2 regions of the Pelagibacterium nitratireducens genome follow, and region 2 is predicted to be linked to the other one. Evidence: predicted binding sites of a transcription regulator. Region 2 holds the regulator's gene; the other holds the start of a gene.
The links. Region 2 encodes PhoB, which activates phosphate uptake and scavenging genes when phosphate is short. Its sites were predicted from a motif close to TGTCATNNANCTGTCAT; they were not measured.
Positions count from the first base shown of each region.

Region 1: a site for PhoB is predicted at 5,402-5,418, ahead of V6617_RS06130 (bifunctional 2',3'-cyclic-nucleotide 2'-phosphodiesterase/3'-nucleotidase). Genes of this name have one in related genera too.

Region 1 is NZ_CP146275.1:1,212,534-1,222,816, reverse strand. Features, by position in the region: gene rpoD (RNA polymerase sigma factor RpoD) at 1-145, opposite strand, end outside; gene dnaG (DNA primase) at 348-2,270, opposite strand; gene V6617_RS06150 (HdeD family acid-resistance protein) at 2,339-2,896, opposite strand; gene V6617_RS06145 (GatB/YqeY domain-containing protein) at 2,958-3,413, opposite strand; gene carA (glutamine-hydrolyzing carbamoyl-phosphate synthase small subunit) at 3,649-4,860, shown strand; gene V6617_RS06135 (GFA family protein) at 4,864-5,262, opposite strand; gene V6617_RS06130 (bifunctional 2',3'-cyclic-nucleotide 2'-phosphodiesterase/3'-nucleotidase) at 5,501-7,489, shown strand; gene V6617_RS06125 (KPN_02809 family neutral zinc metallopeptidase) at 7,604-8,512, opposite strand; gene V6617_RS06120 (cupin domain-containing protein) at 8,516-9,028, opposite strand; gene V6617_RS06115 (hypothetical protein) at 9,028-9,210, opposite strand; gene V6617_RS06110 (MarR family winged helix-turn-helix transcriptional regulator) at 9,309-9,752, opposite strand; gene V6617_RS06105 (cytochrome b) at 9,829-10,283, shown strand, end outside.
Region 2 is NZ_CP146275.1:3,041,609-3,051,891, reverse strand. Features, by position in the region: gene V6617_RS15050 (sugar kinase) at 1-298, opposite strand, end outside; gene ppk2 (polyphosphate kinase 2) at 332-1,213, opposite strand; gene V6617_RS15040 (sensor histidine kinase) at 1,293-2,558, shown strand; gene V6617_RS15035 (PstS family phosphate ABC transporter substrate-binding protein) at 2,801-3,835, shown strand; gene pstC (phosphate ABC transporter permease subunit PstC) at 3,944-5,320, shown strand; gene pstA (phosphate ABC transporter permease PstA) at 5,323-6,684, shown strand; gene pstB (phosphate ABC transporter ATP-binding protein PstB) at 6,681-7,550, shown strand; gene phoU (phosphate signaling complex protein PhoU) at 7,563-8,270, shown strand; gene phoB (phosphate regulon transcriptional regulator PhoB) at 8,274-8,972, shown strand; gene V6617_RS15005 (UbiA family prenyltransferase) at 9,165-10,283, shown strand, end outside.

The DNA of each region.
Region 1 (10,283 bases), 1.8 Mb from region 2:
CATAACCGCGCTTCTTGGCGGTCTTTATGAGCTTCTTGACGGCGGCATCGGAAAGATCGAGAAGCGGCCCATCGGGTGCTTCGGTCTGCGATTCCGGCTTGCTGTCGGTCTCGGTCTTGGTCTGGTTGGCTGCCTTGGTGGCCATATAGTTCGCTCTCCTGAGCCGCACCATGGTTTGCGGCACTGGTGTCATCACCCGATGATCGCACTGGAACTGGGATTGAAAGACATCACAGGGTTAACAAATCGCTTAGGTAATGCGAAACAACCCTGATTCTGATTCGAATCCTTTTGCTGCAGGAGCGCTCCATACACGCAAAAGCGCACAGACACGAATCATCTTTTTTTCAAAGACTCCGCGTCGCACGCCCGGATAGCGAACCAAATCCCTCGATCAATGCCTCAGTACCGTCGACACTGGAAATCTGATTCTGGATGTCACGCAGCCGCTCGAATGCGTTTTCGCTCAGGTCTTCGCCTAGCGCCAGTTCGGCTGCTTTGAGTTCCCTATTTAGTTGAACGGATTTGTAATGCAAGGCCAGCGAGTGTTTTAATCCTGTTTCAGCGTCCGATTGTGCAGTCTCGGCATCGGCCTGCCATATCCCTTGCCGCGACAGTTGGCTGCGCATTTTGTCGAGCACCGGCCCATGCCCGCGCGCGATCAGCGCCTCGGCGATCCCGTTCGGTCCCAGGTCCGGGTGGACGGTCACAAGGTCGAGAAAGGCCGCCAGAACCTGCCGCGCCGGCAAGGACTGGAATTCGATTTCCGCCAGCGCCTCGAGCCGGGCCTGGGCCAGTTCGGGATGATTGACCAGACTCATCAGGATCACCGCTTCGCGGGGGATCACACCGGGCGTCGCGGCGCCCTTCAAGAGCCGTGAATTGCGCAGCGTGTCCGAGACGAGCATCTTGGGGTTGCCGCGCTGACCGGTGCGCCGCTGCTCATATCCATTGTTTCGCCCGTCGCGCCGATACTGCCCGCGCGTCGAGATAAACAGCGACGAAATTTTTTCATCGAACGCCTGGCTGTAATGGCGCCGCACCGAAACATCGGCGATCCGTGCTGCCCGTTCACGCAGCCGCGCTTCCAGCGCCGCACGCTGCTCGGGCGCTTCGGGAATGCCCCCTGCCGTCTCCATGGCCCATACGGCATCGGCCAGTGACCGGCCGCCGGCGACAAGATCGGCAAAGGCCTGCCGCCCCTGCTGCTTGATGAGATCGTCCGGATCGAGCCCACCGGGAAGCGTGACGATCGAAACGCTCTTTCCGGGTTTGAGCAGGGGAAGCGCGATATCGACCGAGCGCTCCGCCGCCCGCATCCCGGCGCTGTCGCCGTCGAAACACAGCACCGGAATATCGGTCATACGCCAAAGAAGGTTGAGATGATCTTCGGTCAGCGCCGTCCCGAGCGGCGCCACGGCCCCCTCGAACCCGGCCGCGACCGCAGCGATAACATCGAGATAGCCTTCGACAACGATCAGCGGCTTGCCGTCATATCCGGCCTGCCGTGCCGCCTGCCCGTTATAGAGCGTCTGGCGTTTGTGAAAGAGTTCGGTTTCCGGCGAATTGAGATATTTCGCCGCCACGTCCGCGCTCAACGCCCGCCCGCCAAACGCGATAACCCGCCCTCGAAAATCGGTAATGGGAAACATCAGCCGGTTGCGGAACCGGTCATAGGGCACCGAAATGTCTTCACCATGGACGACCAGCCCCGTCTCGGCCATTTCCCTTGCCGAAACACCGTTCGCCGCAAGAAACTCTTTCAGCCCGTTGCGGCTGTCAGGTGCAAACCCGATTCTGAACCGCTGCTGCATGGCGCCGGATACGCCGCGCTCGAGCAGATAGCCACGCGCCCGTGCGCCCACATTGTGGGCCAGCGCCTCGACGAAATAGGCTGTCGCCAGTTCCATGACGTCGTGAAGCGACCGTCTCGCCTCGGCCCGCTTTTCCGCCTTTTCGTCCCGCGCCGGCATGGGGACGCCGGCCCGTCCGGCCAGGAGTTCCACCGCCTCGGGAAAGCTCATCCCGGTCTTGTCGGTCAGAAAGCGGAAATGATCCCCGCTCGCCCCGCACCCGAAACAGTGATAGCGCCCCCGCCGGTCATCGGCGTGAAAGCTGGGGCTCTTTTCACCGTGGAAGGGGCAGCAGGCCCACATATCGCCCTTGCCGGGCTGGGATTTGCGCTTGTCCCAGACAACATGCTCGCCCACCACCTGCGTGATTGGCAGGCGGTTTCGAATCTCGTCCAGAAAATGATCGGAAAAGCGCATGCGTTTTAGGTAAGCGCTGGTTGGCGCTTTGTCACCTGTTGCCGCGCTTTTCCTCCTTATTCACAGCCTCAATGACCCGCTTGCCAGAGCCGCCAGGCAAGCCCAAGCAGGCCGAAGGCAAAGACCATCATCAGCACCCCGCCAACCATCACCAGGGCCACTGCTGCCTCGAGTGGCCAGAAGGCGAGCAACAGCCCGAACAGGAAGTAAAGAGCGCCGCTGAGCAGCACTGGCCAGATCTTGGCGTAGAGCTGGCGTTCGCGGACGACCACGACGATTTCCATGGCGCCCACGAAAATGGCCTGAAAGGCCACGAGATAAACCAGGAACGTCGCCGTAACCAGCGCACCCAGCAGCGGCGAGATAAGGATCAGAATGCCCACGACGATCGAGAGGGCATTGCGCACCACGTCGAACCAGAAATTGCCGGTCCTGCCGCCCCCGAATGTGATCGCCCAGAGCCCCAGCGCGCCGTCGATGACGAACAGCGCCGCCGCAAAGGTGGTAAGCACCAAAAGAGCCGCGCCGGGAAACAGCACGGCATAAATCCCCGCGAGCAGCATCAATACGCCGCGAAGCCCGGTCAGAATAGAAGGAAAGCGAGACGACTTCTTTTCATCAGCCATGATAGTCCCCTAAGCCGCAACAACCCGGGAACAATACGCCTGATATCTAAAGGAGAAAAGATCAGGCGCCCAGTTGTGCCTTGACCTGCTTGGAGGCCTGCCCGAAATCGATCTGCCCGGGATATTTCGCTTTGAGCACGCCCACCACCTTGCCCATGTCGCGCAGCCCTTCGGCCCCGGTTTCGGCAATGGCTGCCTTGATCGCCGCATCGACTTCGGCTTCGGTCAGCGGCTTGGGCAGGAACTCCTTGATGATCTCGATTTCCTCGCGCTCCTGCGCTTCGAGCTCGGGCCGCCCGTTCTGGCCATAAAGGGCCGCCGATTCCTCGCGCTGCTTGACCATTTTTTGCAGGATGGCAAGGATGTCCTCGTCCCCGATACCATCCTTACCCTCGCCCCGCGCCGCGATTTCGCGGTCCTTGATGGCGGCATTGATGAGTCGCAGCGTCGTCGTCCGGCGGCCGTCGCGCGCCTTCATGGCGTCCTTCATGGCAGCACTGATCTGATCGCGCATGATCGGTTTCCCTTGAGGTTTGTTGTCCTGTTTTGGTGCCGTTCCTATAGCCCAAGCGTATCCGCAAAGCCAATCGCCCGCTCAATTTCCGCTAAGTCATTGATTTGCAATATTTTCAATTGCAAAGGACTCGGTTGACCGCGCCCTGCCCTTCAAATAGGTTCGCGCAAATTCAATATAGGGCGGAAGAGAACCACCAAACGGCGATCATGGCCGGAGGTTCCGCGCGCCTGACCTGATGTACGAAAAATGGAGAAGCCCCGTGTCCGGTTGGAAAGAATCCGCCCCCACCGCAGTCCTCATCCTGCGCGATGGAACGCGCCTTGAGGGCCAGGGCATCGGCGCTGTGGGCACGGCCGTCGGCGAAGTGTGCTTCAACACCGCCATGACCGGATACCAGGAAATTCTGACCGATCCCTCCTATGCCGGCCAGATCATCACCTTCACCTTCCCCCATATCGGCAATGTCGGCGCCAATGACGAAGACATCGAGACCGTCAACATGGCCGCAGCCTCGGGCATCCGCGGCGCCGTCATCAAGGCCGACGTCACCAGCCCGTCCAACTACCGCGCCGCCGAACGGCTCGACGCCTGGCTCAAGAAGCGCGGCATCATCGGCATCGCCGGGCTCGACACCCGCGCCCTGACCGCCCTGATCCGGGAAAAGGGCATGGCCGATGCCGTGATCGCCCATGCGCCGGACGGCAATTTCAACGACGCCGCCCTCAAGGTCGAACTCGACCAGTTCCCGGGCCTCGAAGGTCTCGACCTCGCCAAGGACGTCTCGACCACCCAGACCTATAAATGGGACGAAACCCGCTGGCGGCTGGGTGAAGGCTATGGTCGCGTCGAAAACCCCGATTTCCATGTCGTGGCCATCGACTACGGTGCCAAGCGCAACATCCTGCGTTGCATCGCCGATCAGGGTGCCCGCGTGACTGTCGTTCCGGCCACCGCCACTATTGAAGACATCATGGCCCACAATCCTGATGGCATATTTTTGTCCAACGGCCCTGGAGATCCCTCGGCCACAGGTGAATATGCGGTGCCCACCATCAAAAAAATCATCGAGTCCGGCAAGCCCGTTTTCGGCATCTGCCTCGGCCATCAGCTTTTGGGCCTCGCCCTCGGCGGCAAGACCCAAAAGATGCATCAGGGCCACCATGGCGCCAATCATCCGGTCAAGGACCTGACCACCGGCAAGGTCGAGATCACCTCGATGAACCACGGCTTTGCCGTCGACCGCGACAGCCTGCCCGCCGGGATCGTCGAAACCCACACTTCGCTGTTCGATGGATCGAACGCCGGTCTCGCCGTGGAAGGCAAGCCGATCTTTTCGGTCCAGTACCACCCCGAGGCTTCCCCCGGCCCCCACGACGCCCATTACCTGTTCAAGCGCTTCATCAACCTGGTGCGCGAACAGAAGGGTATGGAAGTGCTCGCCGAATAGTTTTCATAGGTGCCGGGTTTCGCTCGGCACCGCCCACCAATTGTCGTTCAGTCCGTCATAATAGGTGACCGGCGCGGCGATCAGTTCGTCCGGCGGTGCGTCGTCCAGACACGCGACGTTGATCGAAACGCTCTCTCCATCGTTCCATTCCGCCTTGGCAACCCGCCCGAACGGCGTGACCCCGCACCCGGGGCAGAACATCGCCGTTCCCATGCGATTGGGAACCATCGTCTCTTCGCCCTGTAATGCCCGGAACGCTTCCGGTTTGACGCTCGCACTCCACCACCGCCGCTTCCTGCAGCTCGTGCAATTGCACTTCCCCGTGCCCTCGGAGAGGTCGATTTCGGCCTCGAACCGCACCGCTCCGCACTGGCAACTGCCATGGTAGGTTTTCACGCTCATTGATGTTCTCCGCTTGGTGTTCAGGCGAATTTAGCGCGAGGCCGTGACACACGGTGTCAGCAGCCCAGTGGAAATTTCCACAGAGTGCGCTGTCATAATTTGACCAAACGATAAAAAAGGAGGACGTTATTCACGCGTCCGTCATCGGGCCGTCAGAAAACTGCGGCAATGGGGAGACGAGCGCCTCGCATCATTCTTGGTGATTCAACAAACCCCAGCGTCCTTTCGGAGGGACATCATGCATCATAACCTTTCAATCAGCCGCCGCGCCTTTCTTGCGGGCACGGCTTCGGTCGGCGCAGCCGCTATCGTCATGCATCCCTTTGCAGCAATGGCGCAGGCCAATCAGGCCCATCTGCGCATCCTCGAAACCACCGACATTCACGTCAACCTGCTGCCCTACGACTATTATGCGGACCGCGAGGACAACACCCTCGGCATGGCGCGAACCGCCTCGATCATCGAAAACATCCGCGCCGAGGCCGGCAATGCCATCCTGCTCGACAATGGCGACATGCTCCAGGGCAGCCCCATGGGCGACTATGTCGCTTACGAGCGCGGTGTGGACGACGAGGATATCCATCCCACCATCGCGGCCATGAACGCACTGGGCTATGACGCGGGCACCATCGGCAACCACGAATTCAACTATGGCCTCGAATTTCTTGAAGCCGCCATTGCCGGTGCGCAATTTCCCGTCGTCCTCGCCAATATCGTGCGCGGCGAGACCCTTCCCGACAACATTGCCGATGACGACACGCTGTTTGAACCCTATGTGATCGTCGAAAAGGAACTGACCGACGGCGCTGGCGAAACCCGCACAATCCGTATCGGCCTGATCGGCTTCGTCCCGCCCCAGATCATGACCTGGGATTCCGCGCATCTGTCCGGCAAGGTCGCCCCGCGCGACATCATCGAAACCGCAGAGCACTACGTGCCCATCATGCGCGAAGAAGGTGCCGATATCATCGTCGCCATGAACCACGGCGGCATCGAGGGTGGCCAAGCCTCCCCGATGATGGAAAACGTTTCGCTCCAGCTCGGCGCGATCGAGGGCATCGATGTGATCCTCGCCGGCCACCAGCACCTCGTCTTCCCCGGCCCTGACTATGAAGGCATCGAAGGCGTCGATATCGAAGCCGGCACGCTCAACGGCACGCCCGCCGTCATGGCCGGTTTCTGGGGCAGCCATATGGGCCTTGTCGACCTGCTGCTCGAAGTCGACGATGCAGGCACCTGGTCGGTCCTGTCCCACACCTCCGAAGCGCGCCCCATCTATGAGCGTGTCGATGGAGCGGTTACCCCGACCGTCGAATCCGAAGACACCGTCACCGAGGCGGTCGATGAAGAACACCAGGCAACGCTGGATTATGTCCGCCGCCCGGTCGGCGAAACCGCTGCACCGCTGCATTCCTATTTCGCGCTGGTGGCCGACGATCCCTCGGTCCAGATCGTTAACATCGCCCAGAAGGCCTATCTCGAGCAGATGATGGCCGGTACCGAATGGGAAGGCATTCCGATCATCTCGGCGGCAGCCCCCTTCAAGGCCGGTGGTCGCGGCGGCCCGGAATACTATACCGATGTCCCGGTCGGCCCGGTTGCCATCCGCAACGTTGCCGATCTCTATCTCTATCCCAACACCATCCAGGCAGTGCTGCTGACCGGCGCCGACGTCAAGGAATGGCTCGAACGCTCGGCCGGTATCTTCAATCAGGTCGAACCCGGTTCGAGCGATGCCACGCTCATCAATCCGTCCTTCCCGTCCTACAATTTCGACGTGATCGACGGCGTGACCTACAAGATCGACGTCTCCCAGCCGTCCAAATATGCCGCCGATGGCGGCGCTCTGGAAAACCCCGAGGCCGAGCGCATCGTCGATCTGATGTATGACGGCGAACCCATCGATCCCGAGGCCCGGTTCGTTGTCGCAACCAACAACTACCGCGCTGGCGGTGGTGGTGGCTTCCCCGGCGTCGGCCCCGACAAGATCATCTTCATGGGACCCGACACCAACCGCGACCTGATCGTGCGCTACATCGTCGAACAGGGCACCATCGATCCGGCCGCCGACAGCAACTGGTCGCTGGCCGAATTGGGCGACACCACCGTGTTGTTTGAAACCGGCCCCGCCGCCGAACAGCACCTGGCCGATGTCACCGCAGTCACCATCGAGCCGACCGGCGAAACCAGCGAAGCGGGCTTCGGCGTCTATCGCATAACGCTCTAAGGGAAAGCGATTCTGGAACAGGGGCTTGGCCCGCGTTCCGGACTCAACATGAAAGGCGGGCCTCAAGTTGAATCAGAACTTGAGGCCCTTCACTTTTCGGATCAGGTGCGGTTTTCAGATAGCGCCCGAAAACGTGTCGCATTCCCCCACATTGCCCGATGAATATCCGCGCTCGAACCAGTCCTGGCGCTGGGCCGAGGTGCCGTGCGTGAACGTCTTGGGAACGACCGCACCCTGCGTCCGGCGCTGGATGGCGTCATCCCCGATCTGCTCGGCCGCATTGATCGCTTCCGCGATATCCCCGTTCTCGAGCAGGTTTTCTTCGCCCACATAGCTCGCCCAGATGCCGGCATAACAATCGGCCTGCAACTCGATCCGCACCGAATAGGAGTTGGCCTCTTCTTCACTCATCGATTGTATGGCCTGCGCATATTCCGGCAGCACCCCCACCAGGTTCTGCACGTGATGCCCGATCTCGTGGGCGATCACATAGGCCTGCGCGAAATCCCCCGGCGCGCCGAACTGGCTGCGCAGCGTTTCATAGAACGAGAGGTCGATATAAACGTTCTGGTCCCCCGGACAATAGAACGGTCCGGTGCGCGCGTCGGCCAGCCCGCAGGCTGATTGGTCGGTGTCGGTAAACAGCACCACGGTGGCCGGCTCGTAGGTCATGCCGTTTTCGATGAACACCTCGGTCCACAAATCCTCGGTGTCCTGAACGACCACCGCGACGAAATCGGCAAGATCATCCTCCCCCGCCTCGGGCAGCGGCCGCGAGACCGAACCCGAACCGCTGGTTCCCGTCCCCAGACTGCCATCGAGCAGCGACATCGGATTGATGCCGAGCGCGACCCCGACGATGAGAATGAGGACGATGAACCCGATCCCCATGCCACCGGATCGGCCGCCCGTGGGAATGCGGAACCCCGATCCGCCCATACCCGACGAACGGCGGAACAGGCCACCACTCGCGCCGCGTCGATCCTCGATATTGGACGATCGCTTACGCCCCCGCCATTTCATGGATTATTCCTCGCTCCACGCCTCAAGCAATGGTCCGGTTTCACCTTGCACCGGATCGGTTCGGGGCGCCGGAACATTCGAGATATTGGCAAGCGCTGTCTCGCGCTCACCGTGCTCGCCGGTAAGGATATCCCAATCCTGACCCGGCGGGTATGCTCCAACGACCGCAAAATCGGTGCTGGCGCTTTCGAGCTTGTGTGCGACCCCGGCCGGGATCACCACCGCATCGCCTTCGCTCACGCTCACAGTAACACCGCGCGGGCCGCCCAGAGCGATTTGCGCGCTGCCGCTGGCGACGCCGAGCGCCTCGTGCGCGGTCGAGTGATAGTGATGATATTGAAAGATCGAGCCGACCCATTGGGCCGGCCACCCATTTCGCGACAACAGGGTTTTGAATGCCTCGGCGGAGGACCCCTGTTCGATCGCGGCGCGATAGACCAGAACGGCAAGCGTGCTGTTGGGAAAACGCCCGTCATCCTCCAGGATCAGCCGTTCGATGACGCCCGTCCCGGCCATTATTGCGTGACGTCCACCGCCGGAACATCGACGGAAACCGTTCCGCCCTCGCCACCGGAATTGACGTTGACGAAATAGATGACGCCGATGACCACGACCAGCGCGACGATCACCGCAAAGATCATTCCGCCGCCCCCACCACCGGAATTGACCACAACCGTTTCGCGTTCGCGTTCGACCATTTTCCGTCCTCACAGTCTGTTGTGGCATCGAAACGGAAAGGCGGGACCATTGGTTCCGACGGGAAGGAGTGTTTGGCCGACGGGCCAGAGGCACATCGTTATTCTTTTTCCTCAGCGAGCAGGATCTCGAGATTGCCGATCATCGTTTTCAGGCGTTCGCGGTGCCGCTTGCGTTCCTGCGCGTCCAGTCCCGTCGCCGCACACCCGTTGATCCGCACGACGGCTTCCATCATGGCGGCAACTTTCTCACGTCCGGAAGTGCTCAGCCCGATCAGCAATTTACGCCTGTCCTGCGGATCGGGGCGCCGGGTCAAAAGCCCGTCGCGATCCATGCGGCCGAGCGTCGCCGCCATGGTGGGCTGCTCGATCCCGGCAAAATCGGTGAGCTCGGCCTGCGTCATTTCCGGCATCTCGCTCAGCGCGTACAGCACCGGCACATAGGCACTCGCCAGCCCGTGCGGCCGGATGGCCCGCGTCATGGCCTGCATGAACAGCCTTGCCGCACGATTTGTCAGATAGCCTTCGGAATCACGGCGTTGCATCGGTATCCATAGCATGCTATTTAATAATCATAGCATGCTATATACCCCCTCAATCGCTCAGCCACAAGGTGCGATCATGAGCCTCAAGAGCACACCCGACCGCTACGGAACAATCGCCATCGTCGTTCACTGGGTGACCGCATTGTTGGTCCTGGCGCTTATCGTTCTGGGCCTCAACGCGGCGGACGCCGATACCGATGCCACAAAGCGCGCCCTCCTGATCCCCCATATCGCACTGGGCCTGACCGTACTGGCGCTGACCATATTTCGCATTTTCTGGTGGGTCTTCGCCGACCGGCGTCCGGACGAACTGGCCGGCATCCCGCCCCTCCAGTCGCGTATTGCCGCCACGGTGCATGTGCTGGCCTACGTGTTCATCATCCTTCTGGCATCGACCGGCATTGCCACCAACATCATCGGCGGCGTCATTCCGGCCCTTGCAACGGGCGCGCCCATTCCCGATCTCGACGACATCGCCCCCCGCGATATCCACGGGGTGCTGGCGCGGCTGTTCATGGCGCTGCTGGCCAT
Region 2 (10,283 bases):
TGAAGTGGCGGTCTCCATCGGCCTGATGGATCATGTAAAGCCCGGCGCGCTTGCCCTTGATAGTGCGGATCGCGCCTGTATCGATCCCGGTCTGCCCGATAAACTCAACCATCTGGCGCGAATAAAGGTCGTCGCCCACGGCGGTCGCATAGCGCACCCGCCAGTCCGCATCGAGAAGCGCGTTGAGGTAATAGGCGGTGTTGAGCGTGTCCCCGGCAAAGCCCTGCCTGTAGGTGCGATCCTCGCCCCCGCTCATTTCGATCATCGCTTCCCCGATGGAAACTGCTGTCCGGCTCACGCGTATCCTCCCCGTTTTGCGTCCCGCCATAGCCTATCCGGTCTTGGCGAGGAAGCCTTCGGGCGACATGACGATCTTATGGTCGATTTCCCCAATGGCCGAAAAATCCTTGTCGGCATAATCGATGGGCCACAGCACCGACTGGATCGCGGCGATCCGGGCGCGCTTCTTGTCATTGGCCCGGATCAGCGTCCAGGGCGTGTCCGGCGTATCGGTCGCCACAAACATCTTGTTGCGCGCCTTGGTGTATTCGTCCCACTTTTCCAGGGCCTTGAGATCGACCGGCGACAGCTTCCAGATCTTGAGCGGGTCGTGCTGGCGATCGTGGAAACGCTTGAGCTGCATTTCCCGCCCGATCTCGAGCCAGAACTTGAACAGATGGATGCCTTCCTCGGCGATCATCCGCTCGAAAGGCGGCGCCTCATGCAGGAAATTTTCGGTCTGGCTCGGCGTGCAAAAGCCCATGACGGGCTCGACCACTGCGCGATTGTACCATGAGCGGTCGAACAGCACGATCTCGCCGCCAGATGGCAGATGCGTCACATAACGCTGGAAATACCATTGCGTCCGTTCCCGATCCGAGGGGACGGGCAAAGCAACGGTGCGCGCGTTGCGCGGATTGAGGTTTTCCAGAAAGCGCTTGATCGTGCCGCCCTTTCCGGCCGAGTCACGCCCCTCGAACAGCGCCAGCACACGTTCCCCGCTCTCGGCCAGATGACGCTGAAGCTTGACCAGTTCGATCTGCAGGGCGCGCAGATGCTTTTCGTAATCCTTGGTCTTCATCTTTTCGGTGTAAGGATAGCCGCCGCTGGTCAGCGCCCGATCCTTGATCGCTTCGTCGAGTTCGGGATTTTCGAGGTCGAAGCCGTCCATATAGATCAAGTCCTCTTCGGCGTTTTGTGTCGCAGCTGTCATAATCGGATGCGCCCGTTGCATCATGCCATTGTCATGCACGCGCTATATGGCCATTGTCATGATTGATGATTCATTTGCAATGAGCACAGGACAGAGGGTGAGGACGCGACCCGAGGTGGGCCGGCCGATCGTCATGGTTTCACCGCTGCTGGTCGGCGGCGCTGCCGTGCTTATTGTTCTGGCATTGGCGGTATTGGGCAGGCTCGCTCTCCTCGATTCGGGCGTGGTGATTCTTGCAATCGCCGCCATAACCGCCATCGCAATGCGCGCTTCACTCAATTCCGATGTCGAAACCAATCAGGCCGGCGCGCTGGTCGGTATCGACGGGGCCGTCGAGCAGTTCTCCGATATTCTGACCGAACCCTGCCTCATCATCAATGAACGCGCCGTGCTGATCTATCGCAACCCGGCGGCGCTCAAACGCTTTCCCCGTGCCCGAACCGGCGATCCTCTGGCCTTCACCCTGCGTGATCCCGATCTCGTCGAAGCCATCGACAAGGCCATCGAGACCGGGACCGCCCAAGGCAGCGAACTGCACATCCCGGTGCCCAACGAAACCTGGTACCGCGCGTCCGTCGTCCCCTATCGGCCCAGCGAGGAGCGTAGTTTCGTTGCGATCACCCTTTACGATTTCACCGAGCAGAAGCGCACCGACCGCATGCGCGGCGATTTCATCGCCAATGCCAGCCACGAATTGCGCACCCCGCTGACCTCGCTCATGGGCTTCATCGACACACTGCAGGGCCCGGCCGCAAAGGACGAGGCGGCGCGTGGCCGGTTTCTGGGCATCATGCGCAGCCAGTCCGAGCGCATGTCGAGCCTGATCGATGATCTGCTCTCGCTCTCGCGCATCGAATTGCGCCAGCACGTCAAGCCGACCACCGAGGTCAATCTCAACCTGCTGCTGCGTGAGGTTGCAGAAACCCTCGAACCCAAGGTCACCGCCGCCCAACTTGTTCTCGATCTCAAATTGCCCGACGAGCCCGTGACCATCATCGGCGACCGCCAGGAATTGTTCGAGGTCCTCGAAAACCTTGCCGACAACGCCATCAAATATGGCGGCGACGGGGGCATGGTGGAGATCGCATTGGTCGCCGGCGCCAGCCGCTCAGGTGCCCACCACGCCATCACCGTGACCGATTTCGGCGCGGGAATCGCCGAAGAACACGTACCGCGCCTCACCGAGCGTTTCTATCGCGGCGATGCGGAAGCCAACCGCAAGAAAAAGGGCACGGGCCTGGGCCTGGCCATCGTCAAACACATCGTCGCCCGCCATCACGGCCTGCTCTCCATACGCTCGAAACTGGGCGAGGGCACACGCGTGGAAATCCTCCTGCCCCGCTGACCGCCTCTTTGTCACAAACGTTGCCAATGCGCAGTTTCCCACAGGGCGCTGCGCATTTTTATTTGCAATATCAGCACCTTATATTGTCATCCAAGTGTCACGAAAAAGACATAGAACCTTTAGCTGCCGGTCCTAGGTTGCCCCTGTTTTCGAGATGGAGCCGCAAGGACACATGTCCGGCTTCATCAAACCCAAGGGGCAAAAATGCCCGGACGCTTCTGACACAAAGGAAGATCAGAATCATGAAAACCGCACTTTACGCCAGCGCCGCCGCGGTGGCTGTCGTTGCCGCTCTTGGCGCAACCGCTGCCCAGGCTCAGAGCCGCGACACCATCCAGATCGCCGGCTCGTCGACCGTTCTGCCGTTCTCCTCGATCGTTGCCGAGGAATTCGGTAACGCATTCCCCGATTACAACACGCCCAACGTTGCCGGCGGCGGCTCGGGCGGCGGCAAGCGTCAGCTTTGCGAAGGCGTCGGTGAAGCGACCCTCGACATCGCCAACTCCTCGTCCAAGATGAGCGCCAGCGAGCTTGAAGGCTGCGTTGCCAACGGCGTCGAAGACGTTCGCGAAGTGATCTTCGGCTTTGACGGCATCGTGTTCGCCACTGGTATCGACCAGGGCGATTTCGCTCTCGAACCCGTCCATCTCTATCAGGCCATTGCCGCTCAGGTTCCGGTCGATGGCGAAATGGTCGACAACCCCTACACCAACTGGTCCGAAATCGACTCTTCGCTTCCCGACCAGGACATCTTCATCGCCATTCCCGGCACCAACCACGGCACGCGCGAAGTCTTCGACGTTCGCGTTCTCGAAGCTGGCTGTGAAGCCGCCGGTCTTCCTGAAATGGAAGAAGATGCCATGGAAGCTGCTTGCCTGACCCCGCGTCAGGACGTGGTGGTCGAGATCGCCGGTGACTACACCGAAACCCTTGCCCGCCTGCAGTCGAACCCCGAAGCAATCGGCGTCTTCGGTCTCTCCTTCTACGACCAGAACCGCGACACCCTCAAGGTTGCAACCGTTTCCGGCGTCGAACCTTCGCTCGACACCATCGCTTCGGGCGAATACCCGATCTCGCGCCCGCTGCAGTTCTACGTCAAGGGCGCTCATGTCGGCGTGATCCCTGGCATCGAAGACTACGTTGCCTTCTTCCTGTCCGACCAGATGGCCGGTGCCGGTGGCACGCTTGAAGGCGCTGGTCTGGTTCCTGCTTCGAGCGAGTTCCTTGCAGAACAGCTCGATGCCTTCAACAATGGCGACCAGTATCAGCCGCAGTAATCGGCACTTGCAAGATCGGAGGATCCCGGGCATTCCGGGGTCCTCCATATAAAATTACAGTCCGCGCCGGGTCCCAGGCCCCGGCCCATCTGGAAGGACCAGTTCGCCGTGAACGCTCTCGTTATCGCCGCACTTTTGTTGGTTCTTCTCACGCTCTCTTATCAGATCGGCTGGTCGCGCAGCCGCAGGCTTGCCAGCGGAGGCGCCGAGCGCCTGCATTCGCGCCCCATCTATCACGGCGTTCTCGCCGCCCTTTTCGCCCTGCTTCCGGCAATCATCGTGCTCGGCCTGTGGGCGCTGTTCAGCGAAACGGTCACGCGCAGCTTCATTCTCGCACAACTGCCGCCCGAAACGGCGCAGCTTACCCAGGTCCAGGTGCAGGCCGTCATCAACCGTGTCCAGGCCATCGCCAACGGATTTGGCGTGGTCGGTGAGCCCGCGCCCGAGGAATTGGCTGCCGCCCAGGCCTTTGAGACCTTCCAGCTCGTTTCGTTCCTTGCCGTGATCGGCGCAGCCGCGGCGCTTGGCGCCGGCGGGCTCTTTTTTGCTCAGCGGCGCATCGGCTTGCGGCTGCGGGCCCGAACCGAAGTCGAAATCGCTGTCCGTATCGGCCTTATTGCCTGCTCCACCGTCGCGGTGCTGACCACGATCGGTATCGTGCTTTCGCTGCTTGCCGACGCCCTGCGGTTTTTCTCCTTCATCAACCCGCTCGACTTCTTCTTCGGCACCACCTGGAACCCCCGGTTCCAGAGCTCGGGCACCGGATCGGCTGGCGAATATGGCCTGCTGCCGCTGCTCTGGGGCACTGTCATGATCAGCCTCATCGCCATGCTGGTTGCCGTGCCGATTGGCTTGATGTCGGCCATCTATCTCTCCCAGTACGCGCCCCCCAATGTGCGCAATGTGGTCAAGCCCATCATCGAGGTGCTGGCCGGCATTCCCACCATCGTTTACGGCTTTTTCGCCCTGGTTACCGTGGGGCCGTTCTTTGCCGGCCTGGGCAACATGATCGGTGTGGACATCAGGGCGACAAGTGCGCTGACGGCAGGCGTGGTCATGGGAATCATGATCATCCCCTTCATCTCTTCGCTCAGTGACGACATCATCGCCCAGGTTCCCCGCACCATGCGCGACGGTTCGCTCGGGCTGGGCGCGACGCAATCGGAAACCATCCGCAAGGTTCTGCTGCCGGCTGCTTTGCCCGGCGTTGTGGGCGCCATCCTGCTCGCCGTCAGCCGGGCCATCGGCGAGACCATGATCGTGGTGCTGGCCGCCGGCAACAGCCCCGTGCTGCGCTTCAATCCGGCCGAGCCCACCTCCACCGTGACCGTAAGCATCGTCAATCAGCTCACCGGCGATGCCGATTTCACCAGCCCTCAATCTCTCGTGGCCTTCGCGCTTGGCCTGACACTCTTTGTCATGACCCTGCTGCTGAATGTCCTGGCACTCTACATCGTCCGCAAGTTCAGGGAGCAATACGAATAGCCATGGTCGACACATTGCTCTCCAGCCCCGAATCCAGCGATGCCAAGCGCGAACGCGTTCGCAAGAGTCTTGCGCGGCGCCATCGCAATGAAACCATGTTTCGCTGGGCCGGCATCCTGTCGATTGCCGCTGCGCTGGGCTTCGTTGCCATCCTGTTCGGGATGATCATCTCCAAGGGCCTGCCGTCCTTCTGGCAGTCAACGCTGCATGTCGAAGCCTATTTCGATCCCGAGCTGGTTGAAGGCGGTCCCCAGCCAGACCGTTCGGACAGTGCGTCCGATGCCGATTATCGCGCGGCGATGGTTCAGTGGCAGCGCGACGTTACTTTGTCCAACTGGAACGCCATCGTCGAAACCGCTGTCCGCACCGCCGTGCCCGATCTGGAAATCGAAAGCCGCGATGTTCTCGAACTCGTAACATCGGCCGCTCGCTTCCAGCTGCGCGATCGCTATTTCGCCAATCCCGACGTGCTCGGGCAGACCGTGCCGGTGACAATACTGGCCTCCGCCAACACCGACAACTGGCTCAAGGGCACCATCGACCGTTCGCTGGCTGACGAGCGCCAGCAGCTTTCTCCCCAGACACGCCAGCTTGCCGATCGGCTCCTGGAAGAGGGTGCCATAAGCTTCGATTTCGCCTGGCACATCTTTACCAATGTCGATAGCCGCTCCGCTCCTGCTTCGGCTGGTCTGGCCGGCGCGTTCATGGGTTCACTCTACATGATGATGGTGGTGATCGTGCTGGCCGTTCCGCTCGGCGTTGCCAGCGCGGTCTATCTTGAGGAGTTCGCGCCCAAGAACCGCTGGACCGACCTCATCGAAGTCAACATCAACAATCTCGCGGCCGTGCCCTCCATCGTCTTCGGTCTGCTCGGCGCGGCTGTGTTCATCAACTATCTTGGCCTGCCGCGCTCGGCACCGCTGGTTGGCGGCCTTGTGCTGACCCTGATGACCCTGCCCACCATCATCATTGCGACCCGCTCGTCATTGCGCGCTGTTTCGCCCTCGCTCCGTCAGGCGGCGCTCGGGCTTGGTGCCTCGCGCAACCAGACCGTGTTCCACCATGTTCTGCCGCTGACGTTCCCCGGCATTCTGACCGCCACCATCATCGGTGTAGCCCAGGCCCTTGGCGAGACGGCACCTCTGCTGCTGATCGGCATGAGCGCGTTCATCGCCAACATTCCCGCCAATCCGCTGGATTCGGCGACGGCTCTGCCGGTTCAGATCTATCTCTGGCAGGGCAACGAAAACCGGAACTTCTTTGAGGCGCGGACATCGGCTGCCATTATGGTCCTTTTGGGCATGATGATCCTGTTGAATGCCATCGCCATCTTCCTGCGCACACGATTGGAGCGCCGCAAATGACAATCGGAACCACAATGGACAGGAGTGCAATGCCTCCGATGAACCAGAGCAACACGACAGCTGGCGAGGCCGGCTTCCAGACAGTCCGCACGCCCGACGATACCGGGCACCCCGCGCGCCTCAAGGCGGAAGACGTTTCGGTCTTCTACAATGAAAAACAGGCGCTGTTCGACGTTTCGATCGATATCCCCGAAAAGGCTGTCAGCGCCTTTATCGGCCCTTCGGGGTGCGGCAAATCCACATTCCTGCGCTGCATCAATCGTATGAACGATACCATCGAGGGCTGCCGGGTCACCGGCACCGTCGCTCTCGACGGCGACAATCTTTACGACGCCAGCCTCGACGTGGTCGAACTGCGCGCCCGGATCGGTATGGTGTTCCAAAAGCCCAATCCGTTCCCCAAATCGATATTTGAAAACGTTGCCTATGGCCCCAAGATCCACGGACTGGCCCGCAACAAGTCCGATCTTGAAGAAATCGTCGTGACTTCGCTGCAAAAGGCGGGGCTGTTCGAAGAGGTCAAGGACCGGCTGCATTCGCCCGGCACCGGCCTGTCGGGTGGCCAGCAGCAGCGCCTGTGCATCGCGCGCGCCATAGCGGTCGGTCCCGAAGTCATCCTCATGGACGAGCCCTGCTCGGCACTCGATCCGATCGCAACCGCGATCATCGAGGAGCTGATCGACGAATTGCGTGCCAATTACACCATTGTTATCGTCACCCACTCCATGCAGCAGGCCGCGCGCGTCTCGCAAAAGACCGCGTTCTTCCACCTGGGCAAGCTGATCGAGGAAGGTCCGACCGAATCCATCTTCACCAATCCCAGGGAAAAGCGCACCCAGGATTACATCACCGGCCGCATCGGGTAGGAGACCCACGTCATGCCCAATTCAAGCGAACATATCGTTAGCTCCTACGAAGATGAACTGATCGAGTTGGCCCGTTCGATCTCGGAAATGGGCGGGTTTGTCGAAAAGGCGATTTCCAACGCCACCGACGCCCTGATCCGCTCCGATGCCGACCTTGCGCTGGCCACTGTGGCCGCCGACAAGAAGGTCGACGCCATGCAGGCCCAGATCGACGAGATGGCGGTCTCGATCATCGCCCGGCGCCAGCCCATGGCGCAGGACCTGCGCCTTGTCATCGCTTCCATTCACGTCGCCAACGATCTCGAACGCATCGGCGACATGGCCAAGTCGACGGCCCGTCGCTCCACCCAGTTCGAAGGCATCGGCATGTCGAGCCAGTTCAAGAACGGACTGCGCCACATGGGCGAACTCGTCCAGCGCCAGGTCAAGCTGGCCCTCGATGCCTTTGCCGCCCGCGACAAGGACATGGCGGTCGATGTGGTCGAGCGCGATACCGACGTCGATGCGCTCTATGTTTCCCTGTTCCGCGAACTCCTCACCTACATGATGGAAGATCCGCGTAATATCACCATGTGTACGCACCTCCTGTTCTGCGGCAAAAATCTTGAGCGGGTGGGCGATCACTCGACCAACATAGCAGAGCAGGCCTATTTCCTTGCGACCGGCCAGTCACTGACGTCGGACGTCGAGGATTTCAAGCGTGAGCAGATCAAGGGCTAGTCAATGATCCCTCAGGTTCTTGTTGTCGAAGACGAGGCCGATCTCGTCGAACTTCTGCGATACAATCTCGAGGCGGAAGATTTTTCCGTCGCAACCGCCGAAGATGCCGAAGAGGCCATGCTGCGCATCGCCGAAAACACGCCCGATATCATCCTGCTCGACTGGATGCTGCCGGGCACTTCGGGCATCGAGATCTGCCGCCGCATCCGCGCCCGCACCGATACCGCCCGCATCCCGATCATCATGCTCACCGCACGCGGCGAGGAAGAAGAGCGGGTGCGCGGTCTGGCGACCGGGGCCGACGATTATGTCGTCAAACCCTTTTCGCTTCCCGAGCTGATGGCCCGCATCAACGCCCTTTTGCGCCGGTCGAACCCGCAGTTGATCGCTGCTATCCTCAAGGCGGGCGACATCGAACTCGACCGCACCACCCATCGCGTCCGCCGCTCGGGCAAGGAAGTCCATCTCGGCCCCACAGAGTACCGCCTGCTCGAATACCTCATGGGCAATCCCGGCCGCGTCTATTCGCGTGAGCAATTGCTCGATGGCGTCTGGGGCACCGATGTCTATGTCGACGAGCGCACCGTGGACGTCCATGTCGGCCGGCTGCGCAAGGCCATCAATCGGGGGCGGGTCAAGGACCCCATCCGCACCGTCCGCGGCGCGGGCTATGCCTTCGACGAAAAATTCGTGGCGAACTAGAGGCTTGATAAACAGGTACGATTTTATCGATCCTGTTGGCACCATATTAAGCCAGATCGATAAAGCGTAAATTTTGTCGTGCATTTGACTGATTTGCGCGTCGCGCCTGATTAACGCTTATTTGCTGTTTTCTTTGCACCACAGCTTCGCGCCCGCGATAACGGGGCGAAATTTGCAAAGTGAGCAGGTGCGATGCCCAAATCAGCTGTTGCGGTCAAACAGACCCGTGCCGACCGGAAACCCCGATCGGGCCTTCTCCCGCTCGTTCTCGATCTCGACGACACCCTGATCCGCACCGATCTGCTGCACGAGACGGTTTTCGCCTATCTCAAGCAGAACCCGTTCGGCCTGTTTTCCCTCGTGCTCTGGCTCCTCAAGGGCAAGGCGCATCTCAAGCAGCAACTGGCCAGCCAGGTGACCCTCGAGGTCGACGACATCCCGCTCAACGCCGAGCTTGTCGCCTACGCCGAGGCCGAAAAGGCAAAAGGCCGTCAAATCATTCTGGCCACAGCGGCAGACAGCCTGCTGGCCATACGCATCGCTCACCGCTTCCCCTTTATCGATAAGACCATCGCATCCGATGGCATCACCAATCTCAAGGGCGCCACAAAGGCTCAAAAGCTGGCCGAAATGTTTCCCGATGGCTTCGTCTATGCCGGCGACAGCAAGACCGACCTTGCCGTCTGGAAAGTCGCGAAAGCCGGCGTTCTTGTCGAAACCGCCGGTGGCGTGGAGCGCGCGGCCGCCCGCCTGACCGATATCGAGCACACCATAAAGCGTCCCACACGGCTCAGGGATTGGATCAAGGAGGCGCGCCTGCATCAATGGGCCAAGAACGCCTTGGTGTTCGTGCCGCTCATGCTGGGTGGCCATATGCTCGACCTCGCAGCATGGACCAGCGCGGGCATGGCATTTCTCGCCCTGGGCATCCTCGCCTCCTCGACATATCTCCTCAACGACCTCTGGGACATCGCCGACGACCGCCGCCATTGGTCCAAGCGCAACCGTCCGCTCGCGGCCGGTCGCATATCCATCGCCAATGCCGTGGCCGCCATGCCCGTCGCCATGATTGCCGCCTTCGCGCTCGGCGCGCTGGTCAATCCCCTGGTTGTCGCAACGCTTGCCGCCTATCTGACCCTCACCGTCGCCTATTCCCTGGGGATCAAACGCAAGCCGATCCTCGATGCCTTCACGCTGGCCGTGCTGTTCACCTTGCGACTCGTATTGGGCATTGTCGCCGTCGGTGTCATGGCCTCGCCCTGGCTGCTTGTCTTTTCCATGTTCCTGTTTGCCTCGCTTTCCTTCGCCAAG